DNA from 2 places in the Janthinobacterium sp. SUN100 genome. Region 1 is predicted to be linked to the other one. Evidence: predicted binding sites of a transcription regulator. Region 1 holds the regulator's gene; the other holds the start of a gene.
The links. Region 1 encodes LexA, which represses DNA repair genes until DNA is damaged. Its sites were predicted from a motif close to ACTGTATNNNNATACAGT; they were not measured.
Positions count from the first base shown of each region.

Region 2: imuA (translesion DNA synthesis-associated protein ImuA) is a predicted target of LexA. The motif match lies at 4,659-4,676, and genes of this name have one in related genera.

Region 1 covers NZ_JAPUBU010000001.1:2,120,509-2,128,390, reverse strand. Annotated here, with positions in the region: gene purF (amidophosphoribosyltransferase) at 1-524, shown strand, start outside; gene O0881_RS09360 (cystathionine gamma-synthase family protein) at 568-1,809, shown strand; gene lexA (transcriptional repressor LexA) at 1,880-2,515, opposite strand; gene rpsF (30S ribosomal protein S6) at 2,791-3,180, shown strand; gene priB (primosomal replication protein N) at 3,201-3,500, shown strand; gene rpsR (30S ribosomal protein S18) at 3,526-3,816, shown strand; gene rplI (50S ribosomal protein L9) at 3,844-4,299, shown strand; gene O0881_RS09330 (replicative DNA helicase) at 4,435-5,820, shown strand; gene O0881_RS09325 (DUF47 domain-containing protein) at 5,915-6,541, shown strand; gene O0881_RS09320 (inorganic phosphate transporter) at 6,584-7,594, shown strand; gene O0881_RS09315 (MBL fold metallo-hydrolase) at 7,641-7,882, opposite strand, start outside.
Region 2 covers NZ_JAPUBU010000001.1:2,252,308-2,260,189, forward strand. Annotated here, with positions in the region: gene O0881_RS09890 (Hsp20 family protein) at 1-115, opposite strand, end outside; gene O0881_RS09895 (hypothetical protein) at 337-687, shown strand; gene O0881_RS09900 (alpha/beta hydrolase) at 884-1,642, opposite strand; gene O0881_RS09905 (glutathione S-transferase N-terminal domain-containing protein) at 1,727-2,431, opposite strand; gene O0881_RS09910 (DNA polymerase Y family protein) at 2,511-3,998, opposite strand; gene imuA (translesion DNA synthesis-associated protein ImuA) at 3,928-4,638, opposite strand; gene O0881_RS09920 (putative Na+/H+ antiporter) at 4,844-6,109, shown strand; gene O0881_RS09925 (GNAT family N-acetyltransferase) at 6,176-7,882, opposite strand, start outside.

The DNA.
Region 1 (7,882 bases):
TCATCATGCCGGGCCAGGCGGCGCGCAAGAAATCCGTGCGCCAGAAGCTCAACGCGATTCCGTCCGAATTCAAGGATAAAGTGGTGCTGCTGGTCGACGATTCCATCGTGCGCGGCACCACCAGCCGTGAAATCGTGCAGATGGCGCGTGAAGCGGGCGCGACGAAGGTCATCTTCGCTTCGGCCGCGCCGCCGGTGATCTACCCGAACGTGTATGGCATCGACATGCCGACGCGCGACGAACTGATCGCCTACGGCCGCACGACGGAAGAAGTGTGCCGTGAAATCACGGCCGATTACCTCGTGTACCAGGATATCGGCGCGCTGAAACAGGCTATCGCCGACGTCAACCCGGCCCTGACCAACTTCGAGGCTTCGTGCTTCGATGGCGTGTACGTGACGGGCGACGTGTCGCAGGAATACCTGGACCGCCTGGAATATGCGCGTCACCATCCGAAGGCGGCAGCGCCCGAAGATACGCCGCGTTCCCAGCTGAACCTGAACCTGGCGACAACAGAAGCATAAGTAAGCTGCCCGGCCGATGCCGGGCATTTTTTTCTCCGCGATCATGAACGATAAAAAAAACTACGGCTTTACCACCACCATCCTGCATAACGATCGCCGCAAGGGCATCGAACATGGCTCCCTGCACAAGCCCGTGCACACTTCCGTTGCCTTTGGTTACGCCGATGCGCGCCAGCTCGCTTCCGTGTTCCAGGGCAAGGAACCGGGTTTTCGCTATGGCCGCCAGGGCAACCCGACCGTTTCCGCGCTGGAAGACAAGGTCAACAAGATGGAAGACGGCGTGGCGACCCTGTGCTTCGCCACCGGCATGGGCGCCATCGGTGCCGTGGTGCAATCCTTGCTGCGCGCGGGCGACCATGTCGTATCGTCGGCCTTTTTGTTTGGCAATACCAACAGCCTGTGGCAAACGGTGACGGGGCAGGGCATCGCCGTGTCGTTCGTTGACGCCACCGACGTGGCCAATGTGGCTGCCGCCATCACGCCGGCCACGCGGATTGTTTTCGTGGAAACTATTGCGAATCCGCGCACGCAGATCGCCGACCTGAAGAAGATCGGTGACTTGTGCCGCGAGAAGGGCATCCTGTACATCGTCGACAATACGATGACGACGCCATACTTGTTCCGTCCCAAAGCCGTGGGCGCGGGCCTGGTGGTCAATGCCTTGACGAAATCCATCGGCGGCCACGGCAATGCGCTGGGCGGCAGCTTGACGGATACGGGCGTGTTCGACTGGGCGCAGTATCCGAACATCTTCGAGAATTACAAGAAGGCGGCGCCCGCGCAGTGGGGCATCGCGCAAATCCGCGCCAAGGCCTTGCGCGACTTTGGCGCCTCCCTGGGGCCGGAAGCGGCGCACCATATCGCCGTCGGCGCGGAAACCATGGCCTTGCGCATGGACCGCACCTGTTCGAACGCCCTGGCGCTGGCCACCATGCTGGCCGCCGACCCGAGAGTGGCGGCCGTGCATTACCCGGGCCTGGCGTCGCACCCGCAGCACGCGCTGGCGACGGACTTGTTCCGCAGCTATGGCTCGCTGTTCAGCTTTGAATTAAAGGACGGCATCGACTGCTTCGATTTCCTCAATCGTCTCAATCTTGCCATTCCAGCGAGCAATCTCGGCGACACGCGCACCCTCGTCATTCCCGTCGCCCACACGATTTTCTATGAGATGGGTGCCGAGCGGCGCGCCAGCATGGGCATCGCCGAGTCGCTGATCCGCGTCTCCGTCGGCATCGAGGATGAGGCCGATTTGCTGGACGACTTCAAAAACGCGCTGGACGCCTAAACAGCCGCGCAGCATGTAGAAAGGGCCGCAACAGTCATGCTGTTGCGGCCCTTTCTTTAGCTGCAGTGATTTAATGCCAGCTGCGCATCAGGCCGACAGCCAGCCCTTCCAGTGCAAACTCATCTTCCGGCGACACGGTAATCACCTTGAAGTCCGGGTTTTCCGGTAGCAATTCGATGACGGAACCCGTCTTCTTGTAGCGCTTGACGGTGACTTCGTCGCCGATGCGGGCCACGACGATCTGGCCATTCTTGGCGCTGTCGACCTTCTTGACAGCCAATAAATCGCCATCCATGATGCCGGCGTCGCGCATGGACCAGCCGCGCACCTTCAGCAGGAAGTCGGGCTTGGCCGAAAACAGGGCCGGGTCCACGTTGTAGCTCGCTTCCAGGTTTTCCTGCGCCAGGATGGGCGAACCGGCCGCTACCCGGCCGATCAGGGGCAGCGACATCAGCAGCGCTGCCGGCACCTTCGATGGCAGCGCTTCGGCGGCGGCGCCAATCAGGCGGATGCCGCGCGAGGTGCCGGGCGAAATCTCGATCGCGCCCTTGCGGGCCAGGGCCTGCAAATGCTCTTCGGCCGCGTTGGCCGATTTGAAACCCAGTTCATTGGCGATTTCGGCACGGGTGGGAGGGAAGCCCGTGTTTTCAATCGCGTCCTTGATCAGGTTCAGGATTTGTTCTTGTCGTGCTGTCAGCTTGATCATGAGCGGTGGGTGCATACTAAAATGCTGTCTATATGAACAGTCTGTATTTTTGTACAGTATCGCCCACTATGCAAGGGGATTTCCGTGTTTTGGGCGAATTTCGCAAGAAATACTTGTCCACGGGCGGAAAGCACGGTGGCGCGCGGGCTTTTCGGGCCCATGTGGAAGGAATGATTGAAACGTTTGCAAAAGGCGGTTATAATCTTCGGCTGACCTTCCCACACCCGTCTTGACGCCGGGGTGGGCGATTATCAATCCGACCTGAAGGAGTTTGCATGCGTCATTATGAAATAGTCTTTATCGTCCATCCGGACCAAAGCGAGCAAGTGCCCGCGATGATCGAACGCTACAAAGCCAGCGTAACCACCCGCGGCGGTTCGGTTCACCGCGTGGAAGATTGGGGCCGCCGTCAAATGGCTTACTCGATCCAAAAGCTGCCTAAAGCACACTACATCTGCCTGAACATCGAATGCGACAACGAGACCCTGGTCGAGTTGGAAACAGCATTCAAATTCAATGATGCCGTGTTGCGTCACCTGACCGTTAAAATGAAGAAAGCTGAAACAGCTCCTTCGCCGATGATGAAATCGGTACAACGCGAAGACGCGGCCAAAAGCCACCGCACCGAAGCACCAGCAGCCGCTCCAGCCGCAGCAGCAGCTTAATTCTTGACCAGGATCGTGCGCTGAACCAGCTACAAGTAACCGCCATCATTGCTGAGCGCGAAATATTGCGCTATACCCCGGCAGGGCTGCCGATTGTGAATGCAGTATTGCAACACAGTTCGCAGCAGATGGAAGCAGGGATTGCCCGTTTGACCGAGTTTGATGTTGCCGCGCTAGCCGCTGGCGAAATCTCAGGCCGGTTCAGCCAGGCAAGCTTGGGCGGGGTGTATCAGTTCACGGGTTTCCTGGCCAGGAAGAGCCGCAACAGCAAGAGTTTGGTGTTTCACATCATTGATTTTAGTGCAGTCAATTCTGACTAGCGCATTTTAGATACAGGAGCCTGACATGGCATTCGGTAAAAAGTTCGACAAAAATAAGCTCAAGCTTAAAGAAAAACGCAAACAGCAAAACCCGTTGTTCAAACGCAAGAAGTTCTGCCGCTTCACCGCAGCTCACGTTGAGCAAGTCGACTACAAAGACGTCGACACGCTGAAAGACTTCGTCCAAGAAAACGGCAAGATCATGCCAGCACGCCTGACCGGTACCAAAGCGCACTACCAGCGCCAAGTTGACACCGCAATCAAGCGCGCTCGCTTCCTCGCGCTGCTGCCATACACCGATCTGCACCACGCTTAATCGGTCAGATATTCCTGGAGAAGAACTATGCAAATCATTCTGTTAGAAAAAGTTGTTAACGTCGGTAACCTCGGCGAAGTCGTCAAAGTCAAAGACGGTTACGCACGTAACTTCCTGATCCCGCAACGCCTGGCACGTCGTGCTACGGCAACCGCTGTGGCTGAATTCGAAGTCAAGCGCGCCGAACTGGAAAAAGCTGCTGCCGCTAAACTGGCCGCATCGCAAGCCCAGGGCGAAAAACTGAGCGGCCTGACCGTTCAAGTTGCTCAAAAAGCTGGTGTTGATGGCCGTCTGTTCGGTTCCGTCACCAACTTCGACATCGCTGAAGCGCTGACCAAGCAAGGTTTTGCTGTTGAAAAAGCACAAATCCGTATGCCTACCGGCCCGCTGAAGATCGTTGGCGAGCACAACGTTTCGGTTGCTCTGCATACCGACGTGGTTGTGGAAGTTGTTATCGCTGTCGTTCCAGACGCGAACGCGTAATCGTCTGCGGGCCTGGCCCGCAAGCGTTGCCGCACTATGAAAAGCCGGGTTCGCCCGGCTTTTTTGTGGCCTTTTTTTCGCTCAATTTCAGCCCTTTATTTTTGCCAGCACGCCGAAGCGGGTATAATTCGCGCCATGAACGCCCCCTCTGATCCGCAACTGGATTCCCTCCGTATTCCGCCGCATTCGATCGAAGCAGAACAATCCGTTATCGGTGGTCTGCTGCGCGACAATGCCGCATATGACCGCATCGCCGACTTCATGCATGCGGAGGATTTCTATCGCTATGACCATCGCATCATCTTCGAGCAAATCGTCAAGATGGTTAACGCTTCCAAGCCAGCCGATGTCATTACTGTTTTTGAAACCCTGACCCAGCTCGGCAAGGCCGATGATGTGGGCGGACTCGCTTACCTGAACGCCATGGCGCAAAACACGCCATCGGCCGCGAACATCCGGCGCTACGCCGAGATCGTGCGCGACCGCGGCGTGCTGCGTAAACTCATTACCGTCGCCGACGATATCTCCGGCACGGCCTTCAGCCCGCAGGGCAAGGAAGTCAAGCAGATGCTTGACGAGGCCGAATCGAAGATTTTCGCCATCGCCGAAGAGGGCGCGCGCGGCGCCCAGGGCTGGACCGCCATCCAGCCCCTGCTGACGCAGGTGGTCGAGCGCATCGACGAACTGTACAGCCGCGACAACCAGAGTGAAATCACGGGCGTGCCCACCGGTTTCATCGACCTCGACCGCATGACCTCCGGTCTGCAGCCGGGCGACCTGGTGATCGTGGCAGGACGTCCATCGATGGGCAAGACGGCGTTTTCCGTCAACATCGGCGAAAACGTGGCCATCGACAGCGGCTTGCCCGTGGCCGTGTTCTCGATGGAGATGGGCGGCGCCCAGCTGGCCATGCGTATGCTCGGCTCCGTCGGACAGCTCGACCAGCATCGCCTGCGCACGGGCCGCCTGAACGACGAAGACTGGCCGCGCCTGACGAATGCGATCCAGAAGATGAACGACGCGCAGTTGTACATCGATGAAACGCCGGCCTTGAATTCCATCGAGTTGCGCGCCCGCTCGCGCCGTTTGTCGCGTCAATGCGGCAAGCTGGGTCTGATCATCGTCGATTACTTGCAGCTGATGTCGGCCAATACGCCGGGCGACAACCGCGCCACGGAGATTTCCGAGATTTCACGAGGATTGAAAGGCCTGGCGAAAGAACTCGGTTGCCCCGTGATTGCGCTGTCCCAGCTGAACCGCTCGCTGGAGCAACGCCCGAACAAACGTCCTGTCATGTCCGACTTGCGCGAATCGGGCGCTATTGAGCAGGATGCCGACGTGATCCTGTTCATTTACCGCGACGAGGTGTATAACCCCGACTCGCCGGACAAGGGAACGGCCGAAATCATCATCGGTAAACAACGTAACGGTCCAATCGGCAGCATCCGCCTCACCTTCATGGGGCAGTACACCAAATTTGGCAATTACAGTGGTGGCCTGGCGCTTTACCAAGGCGACTAACACAGCAGCACTGATATTCCATTGGCCGCCCCTTCATCAAAAGGGGTGGCTTTCTGTAGTAAATAACACGACTCAATGCTTAACGGAGAATGACATGTTTGGACGCTTGATGCCCACTGAGGGCAAGTTTTTTGAATTGTTTAACCAGCACGCGGAATTGTGCGTCAAGGGCGCCAAAGAGATGCTCGGCCTGATGACCAATTTCGATGACCTGGAAAACCGCGTGCATGCGATCGAAAGCATCGAGAAACAGGCGGACAAAGTCACCTACGCCACCGTGGAAATGCTGCACAAGACCTTCATCACGCCGATCGACCGCGATGACATCCATCAGCTGATCACGCGCCAGGACGATATCCTCGACCTGCTGGAAGATGCGGCGCAAACCGTCTCGCTGTACGACCTGAAGGCCGTCACGCCGGAAGCCAAGCGCCTGGCCGAACTGGTGCTGGCCTGTACCGAAAAAGTGCGCGACGCCGTCGCCATGCTGCACAACATGGATAACTCGCGCAAGATCGTCGCCATCTGCGAAGAGATCGACCGCCTGGAATCGGACGCCGACCACGTGATGCGCGCCGCCATGTCCAAGCTGTTCCGCGACGAACCGGACGTGCGCAACCTGATCAAGCTGAAAGCGATCTACGAAATTCTGGAAACCGTGACCGACCGTTGCGAAGATGTGTCCAATATTATCGAAGGCATCATCGTCGAAAACGCGTAAGCGTTGGGCCTGTCCTGAACCAGAATCAGAAAAGAAACTACAATGACCATACAAATCAGCATCTACGTGCTAGGCCTGTTGATCGTCCTCGCACTGCTGTTTGACTTCATGAACGGCTTCCACGATGCCGCCAATGCGATCGCCACGGTGGTCTCGACGGGCGTATTGAAACCGCAGACCGCGGTTGCCATGGCCGCCACGTTCAACTTCGTCGCCATCTTCGTGTTCCACCAGCTGACCGTGGCCGCCACGGTGGGAAAGGGAACCATCGACCCGGCGGTGATCGACCAGTACGTGATCTTCGGCGCGCTGATGGGCGCCATCTTCTGGAATTTGTTTACCTGGTACTACGGGATTCCTTCGTCGTCCTCGCATGCGCTGATCGGCGGCCTGGTGGGCGCCGCCGTCGCCAAGTCCGGCACGGGCGCGCTGGTCGCGGCCGGCCTGTGGAAAACGGTGGCCTTCATCGTGATCGCACCGGTGCTGGGCTTTGTATTCGGTTCCATCATGATGCTGCTCGTGTCGTGGATCTTCGTGCGTTCGACGCCGCGCAAGGTCGACAAGTGGTTCCGCCGCCTGCAACTGGTATCGGCGGCAGCCTACAGCCTGGGCCACGGCGGCAACGACGCGCAAAAAACCATCGGCATCATCTGGATGCTGCTGATCGCCGCCGGCTACTCGAGCGCGGCCGATGCCATGCCGCCGATGTGGGTCATCATCTCGTGCTACACGGCCATCAGCTTCGGCACCCTGTTCGGTGGCTGGCGCATCGTCAAGACCATGGGCCAGAAGATCACCAAGTTGAAACCCGTCGGCGGCTTCTGCGCCGAAACGGGCGGCGCGATCACCCTGTTCGTCTCGACGGCGCTGGGCATTCCCGTGTCGACCACGCACACCATCACGGGCGCCATCGTCGGCGTCGGCTCGTCGCAAAAAATGTCGGCCGTGCGCTGGGGCGTGGCAGGCAATATCGTCTGGGCCTGGATCTTCACGATCCCTGCTTCCGCCTTCGTTGCCGCAGTGGCATGGTGGATTGGCCACCACATCATGTAATGGATAGCCAACGCCAGTAAAAAGGGAGCCTTGCGGCTCCCTTTTTTTATGCGCCGGCCAGTTCCACCGTCAGCCCCTCGTAGGCGAGGAACACTTGCAGGCCATTGAGGCGGCTGCTGTAGCGCCCCATCACGTCGGCAAACACGGCTTCGAGCTGTTCGTCGCTGCGCGTCGGTTCGTGGTGGGTGCAGTACAGGCGCTGCACGCCGCAGCGCAGGGCCAGGTCGAAGGCGGCGTCGAAGGTGCCGTGGCCCCAACCCTGCTTGCCCGGGTATTCCTCGCGCGTGT
Region 2 (7,882 bases), 130 kb from region 1:
TGTTGTAGGGCGGGTAGCTGGGCTGCGCATCGGCGCGCTGTTCGTTGAGCAATTGTGCCAGGCGGTCGAAGCCGATGGCGGAACGGTACAGGGGAGCAAGGTCAAAAGTACGCATGATAAATATCCTTTTCATTAAAGCGATAAGAGGGGCGGACCTCACCATGAGCATCCGCCTGTTACCGATATACGGCCTGCCAACGCCCTTTCAAGGCCTTGAAATTGGCAAAAAACGCCCCAGACGGCAAAGAATTTGTAAGAAATTTTTACATGCCCCATCCAGGGATGGGTTGCATGACGCCCCTCATGCAGGGTCGGCTTTTGGTGTATGCTGGCGGCATGAACAATGACACCGACATCCAGCTCAGCGGCCCCTTCAAGGCCACCGACGGCTCCGGCCGTGCCCACGACATCAAGGCCATCCGCATCTTCGACGAAGGCTACGGCATCATCGACGTCTACGTCGATTTCGCCGCCCCGCTCGAAGCGGGCGCCTACAAGGACAAGACCCTGGTCGGCCACATCCTGGCCCGCCTGCGCAGCCTTGGCTATGTAGGCCCCGACTTCGGCCATGGCGATCTGGGCTTGCAAGACAAGAAACTGATCGTCCTGGAAGCGCCCGAGGAATTTTCGGCCTTTGCCGTGAGCAAGGGCTGGAAGGATCTATCCGCCGAATTTGACGAAGACTGAGAACACCTGACCAAATCTACTGCGCGTCGCGCTTTGCGGCCGGCGATGCTCACCGTGCTTTAGCACGGCTGCGCTTCTCGGCCACAAATCACTGCCGCTCGCTACGATTTTGTCAGGTGTTGTAAAGTACCAATAGTATCCGCGCCGCGCCAGCTTCTGCTGCCGCGGCGTTTTTCATGGGCGACCGCTTGCTTACTTAGCTGATATAGCGCGCGCTCCAGGCAGCGATGACGTTGGCGACATAGGCCGCGTCGTCGCGCCCCGTCAACAGGTGGTCGGCATCGTCGAGCGAAACGAAGCTTTTCGGGTGCTTGGCCGCCGTAAAGATCTCCATCGCGTTCGACAGGCTGACCGTCGTGTCGTTCGGCGCGTGCATCACCAGCAGGGCGCGGCGCAGGCCGGCGATGTGGGTCTTCAAGCTGTGGCTGCCCGCGTCGTCGACGAATTGCTGGCGGATGCGGAAGGGCCGCCCTTCCAGCTGCACCAGCGCTTCGCCTTCGGCGGCGATTTGCTCCAGGTGCTCGCTGAACATGCGCGTCACGTAGGCGGGCGTGCTGGGCGCGGCCAGGGTGGCGATGGCGGTGGCTTCCGGTACTTGCGACGCGGCGGCCAGCACGGCCGCGCCGCCCAGGCTATGACCGATCAGCAATTGCGGCGCGGCATGTTTTGCCCGTAGGAAATCAGCGGCGGCGACCAGGTCGTCCACGTTCGACGAGAAATTGGTGGCGGCGAACTCGCCTTCGCTGGCGCCCAGCCCCGTGAAGTCGAAGCGCAGCACGGCGATGCCGTGTTCCGTGAGACCTTGCGCGATGCGCCGCGCGGCCAGCACATCCTTGCCGCAGGTAAAACAGTGGGCGAACAGCGCATAGGCGCGGATGGCGCCGTCAGGCGCATCGATCCGCGCCGCCAGCACATGGCCGTGCGCGCCGGGAAAATCTTGCCGGGTGGATTTCATTGTCTCAGATCAAAGCTGCCGCGCAGGGCGGCCGAAGGCGCATTGTAGCGCCGCCCGGCCGCCGCCGCTGGCGGCTGGCAAGCTTCAATCACGCTTGGGAATATCCACGCCCCTGGCAACGGCTGGCCTGGCCAGGAAGGCGTCCAGCGCGCGCTGCACGTTCGGGAAGTTGGCAAAGCCGACGAGGTCGCCCGCGCCATAGAAACCCACCAGGCAGCGCACCCACGGGAAGATGGCGATGTCGGCAATCGTGTACTGGCTCCCCATGATCCAGTCGCGGCCCTGCAGGCGCTGCTCGAGCACGCCCAGCAGGCGCTTCGCCTCGCCGATATAGCGTTCCAGCGGCCGCTTGTCCTCGTAATCCTTGCCGGCGAATTTGTGGAAGAAGCCCACCTGGCCAAACATGGGGCCGATACCGCCCATCTGGAACATCAGCCATTGGATCGTTTCATAGCGCAAGCCCGCTTCCTGCGGGATGAACTTGCCCGTTTTCTCGGCCAGGTACAGCAGGATGGCGCCCGACTCGAACAGGGCCAGCGGCTTGCCATCGGGGCCGTCCGGGTCGAGAATGGCGGGAATCTTGTTGTTCGGATTGAGTGACAGGAAGGCGGGCGACAGCTGGTCGTTTTGCTCGAAGCTGACCAGGTGCGGCTCGTACGCCAGGCCCAGCTCTTCCAGCAGGATGGAGACCTTGATGCCGTTCGGCGTCGGCAGCGAGTACAGCTGCAAGCGCTCGGGGTGCCGGGCAGGCCATTTTTGGGTGATGGGGAAGTCGGAGAGTTGGGACATGGAAATCCTTTTGAGGTGTATGACGTGGCACAAGCAGGCAAGTATAGCCAAGCATGACAGTTTCAGCAGGACAACGCATTCAGCCAAACAAGCCATGCAAAAACCAGCGCGGCGCGGCATCTTCTCCGCTGCCGGCGATGCGTTCGCGGTAAACCCAGTAATGGGCGTGATCGAGTCCTTCGGCAATGAAATAATCGCGCGCCTGCGACTGCCCCCACCAGCCCGCCTCAATGCGTTCGGCGACGGACACCATTTTCAACGGCGAGCCATAAAACGGCCGGTGTTCGCGCATCAGGAGGGCGATGGGCTGGGCCAGCAGCCAGCCGGGACGGGGCATGCCGGACAAGCCGGGCGGCAAGTCCGGCTGCGCGTTTTGTACGCCTGGCCTGGCCGGCAGCGGCAGCCACTGGTTGGCCGCCTCGGGCCGGTAATCGGCGCGCGGCGCCGCCTGCAAGACATTCTCGGCGCCCAGGCGCGCCACCAGCAATTCCAGCAAGCGCTGGCGCTCCTGCGGCGTGCCGCCCGGCTCGGGAAACAGGGTGTCGCTGGGCGGCGCCATCGGCTGCACCTGCAGCGCTTCCAGGGTGAGGCCGATCACGGGCGCGTCCAGCACCAGCTGCGCCAGGCGTTCCTTGAGCAAGCGCAATAAATGCTCGTCGCGCCAGACGGCCTCGCCCAGGGCCAGGTCGATGACGGTGGGCTGGCGCGCCACCCTGCCCCGCTCGTGCGCCAGCAGCAATTGGATGCGTTCGACGGCGAATTGCCGCGCGCACAACCAGCCCGTCATTTGCTGCAGCAGGCGGCGCGCGCCGAACAGCAGCGCTTCCGCGTGCTCCACGCGGTCGAACAGTTCCAGGCTGGCGCAAAACGTGGGCGGCGCTTCGAGCCACAGGTACAGTTCCGTGCCGTGGCCATGCGCATCGTCGAGCATGTCGAGCAAGGCCCCGCCGCAGCGGCGCTGCAAGCCGGGCCGCGGCAAATGGCGCAACTGCCCCAGGGTGCGGCAGCCGATGCCGTCCAGCCATTCCAGCCAGGGGCGCGCGGGCGGCAGCAAGGCGCATGGCAAGCCGTCGAGACGGCGCACCAGGCTGGCCATGCTCAATGTCCGGCCCCGGCGCGTCCCGGCGCGCGCCAGCAGCCAGGCGCCGCGCGCCGTGGGGGCGCACGACAGCTGGGCCGTGTAGCCCAGCGCGCGCAAGCTGGCCGCAATCTGCCGGCACAGGGCCCGCACGCCGCCGAACAGGCGCAGGCTGGCGCCCGCGTCGACGAGCAGGGTCGCTTCCTCGCCCTGCGCCACCAGCGGCGAATATTGCAGCAGCGCCAGCGCCACCGCTTGCAGCGCCTGCGCCTCCAGTGCCAAAGAGCGCTCGTGCAGGCGCGCCTGCGGCGCCAGCATCAGCGCGCCCGCGCGGCGCATGCCCGGCCGGATGCCCGCCGCCCGCGCCAGCGGCGACACGGCCATCACTTGCTCCTGCTCCAGCACCACGCCGAGAAGGTCAGACGACCAGCGCGGGCAAAACACTTCGAACGGGAGCCGGGGCAGGTACAGGCCGATCCAGAGTCGCATGGCGTAGCAGTAATGAAGGAGGTTGCAGGGGCAGGAACAAGGGCGCGTCGCGCTGCGGTCCCCGGCGCTTGATGAAGCCGATCTCGATGCCGCCGGCGGCCGGGCGCACGGACAGGCGCAGCGGCGCCGGCGACGCATCCTGCGCGCCGTGCAAGGGGCGCAGCATGCAGAACAGGGTGTTGCCGGACTGCGCGGCCAGGTGCAGGCGGCGCAGGCTGTCGGCGCGCACGTGCGGCTGCCAGAACAGCAAGGCGCCGCACGTGCCGCTGCGCAAGATGTTTTCTGCCGCCCACAGGGCATCCTTGCTGCCGGCGCTCTTGAGCCACAGCAGTTGCGACGGCGCCAGCCCATGCGCGGCCAGGGCCAGCGCCTGCGGCGGGTGGGGCGGCTGCAGCAGCACGATGGGCAAACCCGGCAGTTGCGCCAGCGCGGGCGCCAGCAGCCGCACTTCGCCGCTGCCCGGCTGCTGCACCAGCAGATCGATGAGGCTGCCGCAGGGCCAGCCGCCGCCGGGCAGTTGCGCGGACAGGGCGGCAAAGCCCGTGTCCAGGCAGCGCGTGGCGCCCTGCCCCAGCTGCGATGCGCGCCACAGGGACGGGTGCAAGGCTTCCGGCGAGGCCATCAATTGGGAATGTTGCATAATTGAATATGAAGATGGATACTGTATGCATATACAGTACTATCCAGTCCCCCTTTTGGCAAGGCATATCTGCGCATCCCCATCCGGGGGCCGTCCCGCGACGTCCGAAAAACACCGTTTTTCACATCGATTGCTGTACCATAAGCACTCTCCTTACCGCTCGGCAATGCACCGGGCGGCTTCCTCCGTCCATAAGGAAACGCATTTGACCACCATCCAACTCATCAGCGCCATCGTCTTCGGCCTCGCGCTCATCCACACCTTCGCCGCCAAGTCGTTTGAAACATTATCGCGGCGCCATCCCCGCCATGCGGGCTTGCTGCATTTGCTGGGCGAAGTGGAAGTCGTGTTCGGCTTCTGGGCTTTCATTTTGATCATCATCATGGCCTTTGTCTCGGGCGGCGATGCGGCCATCGAGTATGCCGAGTCGCGCCATTACACGGAGCCGCTGTTCGTCTTTGTCGTCATGGTCGTGGCCGCCTCACGCCCCGTGCTCGACGCCGTGCAGCGCCTATTGAAAGGCGTGGCGCGCGTGATGCCGCTGCGCACGGAACTGGCCCTCGTCTGGCTGGGCCTGGCGCTCGTGCCCCTGACGGGCTCCCTGATCACGGAACCGGCCGCCATGACCCTGGCCGCGCTGATGCTGGCGCCGCAAATCTTCCGCCCGGGCATCCCTGAATGGCTGAAATACGGCGCGCTGGGTGTGCTCTTCGTCAACGTTTCCATCGGCGGCACCCTCACCTCGTACGCGGCGCCGCCCGTGCTGATGGTGGCCACCACGTGGAACTGGGACAGCGCCTACATGGCCACCCACTTCGGCTGGAAGGCCGCCATCGCCGTGCTGGTCAACGCCACGGGCGTGAGCATATTGCTGCGCAAATATCTGCATAGCAACACCTCCGACATCAAGCCGAAGGCTGGCGAAGTGGAAGCACCGAAAGTGCCGCTGGCCGTCAGCCTGGTGCACATGATCGTGCTGGCCGGCGTCGTCACCCTGGCGCACCATCCCGTGCTGTTCATCGGCCTGTTCCTGTTCTTCCTCGGCTTCGTGCAGGCGTATGAGCGCTATCAAAGCCCGCTGATCCTCAAGGAAGGCTTGCTGGTCGGCTTCTTCCTCGGTGGCCTGGTGGTGCTGGGCGGCATGCAGCAATGGTGGCTGCAGCCCATCGTTTCCAGCCTGAAACCGCTGGCCCTGTTCTTCGGCGCCCTGGGCTTGACGGCGATTACCGACAATGCGGCCCTCACCTACCTCGGTTCGCTGATCGTCGGCATGACGGACGAAGCGAAATACATGCTGATGGCCGGCGCCGTGGCCGGTGGCGGCCTGACCGTCATCGCCAATGCGCCGAACCCGGCCGGCGTGGCCCTGCTGCGCCGCGGCTTCAAGGATGAATCGATCGGCGCCGTCGGCCTGCTGGCGGGCGCCCTGCTGCCGACGGCCGTGGCGGGCCTGGCCTTCCTGGCCCTGTAAAACACTACACGGGGCGGCTGCCGGCCGCCCCTGTTCTCCCTCGTTTTCCCTCCTCAGTTACCTTCCTCAGTTTCCTTCATACACGAGGAAATGCAGCCGGTCATAGAACAGGCTGTAGGCATAGTCGAACGTGCCCACGCTGCGAAAACCCTTGTGCAGATACACTTGCAGCGCTTCGCTCTTTTCCCACACCGTCAAGGTGATGCGCGCGCAGCCCTTGCGGCTGGACAGGTCGCGGATTTCGTGGAACATTTGCCGGAACAGGCCCTGCCCCCGGTATTTTTCGTCGATGGCCAAACTGCTGACGAAACAGTCGTCGGCGCGCGCATGCGCGAGCACGAAGGCGTCATACGCATCGTCGAGCGCCTTCATGTCATCGCGGTAATACGAGACGGCGCCGCAAGCCTGGAACTCGTCCATCGTCGCGGCCGTAAAGAAGCCGATGAAACGCCCGTCCTCGTCATGCAGGCCGTGGATGTGCGCCAGATACGGGTCGATGTTCTGCCGCCGCTGCAATTCGACGAACTGCAGATTGAGTTTATTGCCGAACGAACAGTATTCCAGGTAGCTGGTGGCAAACAGCAATTTGGCCATGCGGTTCTTCGCCTCGTCGCCCAGCAACTCGCCCGGCACCAGCGTGAGCGGCGCATGCGACAGCAGGCCCGCCTGAGCCTGAACTTCGTCGCCGGACGGGGCGGTATCGCCGGCGGCCGGCATGCGGCTGCCGTGGCGGCCCACGGTGGGGCGCCAAAAGTTGCCGGCGGCAATATGCTGCGAACGATGGGCCAGCAGGTAACGGCAAAAAACGTCATTCACGCGATCGAGCTGCGGATCGTCCGACAGCACCGAGTAATAGTGGAAATGCTCGATATCCGCCCGCAATTGGGCAGCATACGCCATGCGCGGCACTTCCTCGATATCGAACACGTCGACGATATTGGGCAAGATCAAAGGATCGTCGAGTTGCCAGCCGATTTCGTCGAGCCGCGCCACGCAGCGCGCATACGCGCGCCGTTCCTCGTCGCTCAAGGGGATGTGCATGTCGGTAATGATATCGTCCAGCAAGCGCATGCCGCGGATGCCGCCCGCCACCGCTTCCCGCGCGCCGTCATACAGCACGCAGTAGCGCTGGTAAAACTCGGCATGGCTGAGCAGGGTCACGCCCAGGTTTTTCTTCCATTCGGCATAAAACTGGCCGAACAGCCGCGCCTCGAATTGCGGGCAGGAACGGGGAATCTGCTGGTCGATGTCCGCATACGCGCGGTTCACATTGCGCTGGATCACACGCAGCGCCGCATCGTTCTTCTTGGCGATCAGCATGCCCGTTTCATCGAGAAACAGATTCATCCAGCTGACGTGCCGGCGCTCTTCGCTGTCATCATCCATGCGCTGGAAATAATCGGGCACTTCCGGCTTCATCAGGAAAATCGTCGCCGGATTGTGCGGGATCGTATCGACATCCATATACAGGCCGCCGTATTCGCACATGATGAGGATGCGGAAATAATCGGACAAGGTGGCGAAATAGCGCTGCGTATGCAGGGTATCGAGGATATCGAAGCGGGCCGGCGCGAAGTCCAGCGCCAGCGCGCGCAGCGAATTGATATGCAGGGTCGTGCCGCCGATGTCGTAGCGGCCTATCGTGTAGCGCCCGGCGCCGCCCGTGGGGCTGAAGCGCTCGTCATCGCGCAGCTGCTGCGCATCCCACACCCACAGGATGGAAACATACGGCGCGCCGCCGTTGCAGCGCACGTCGTCGAGCGCCGCGCCCCA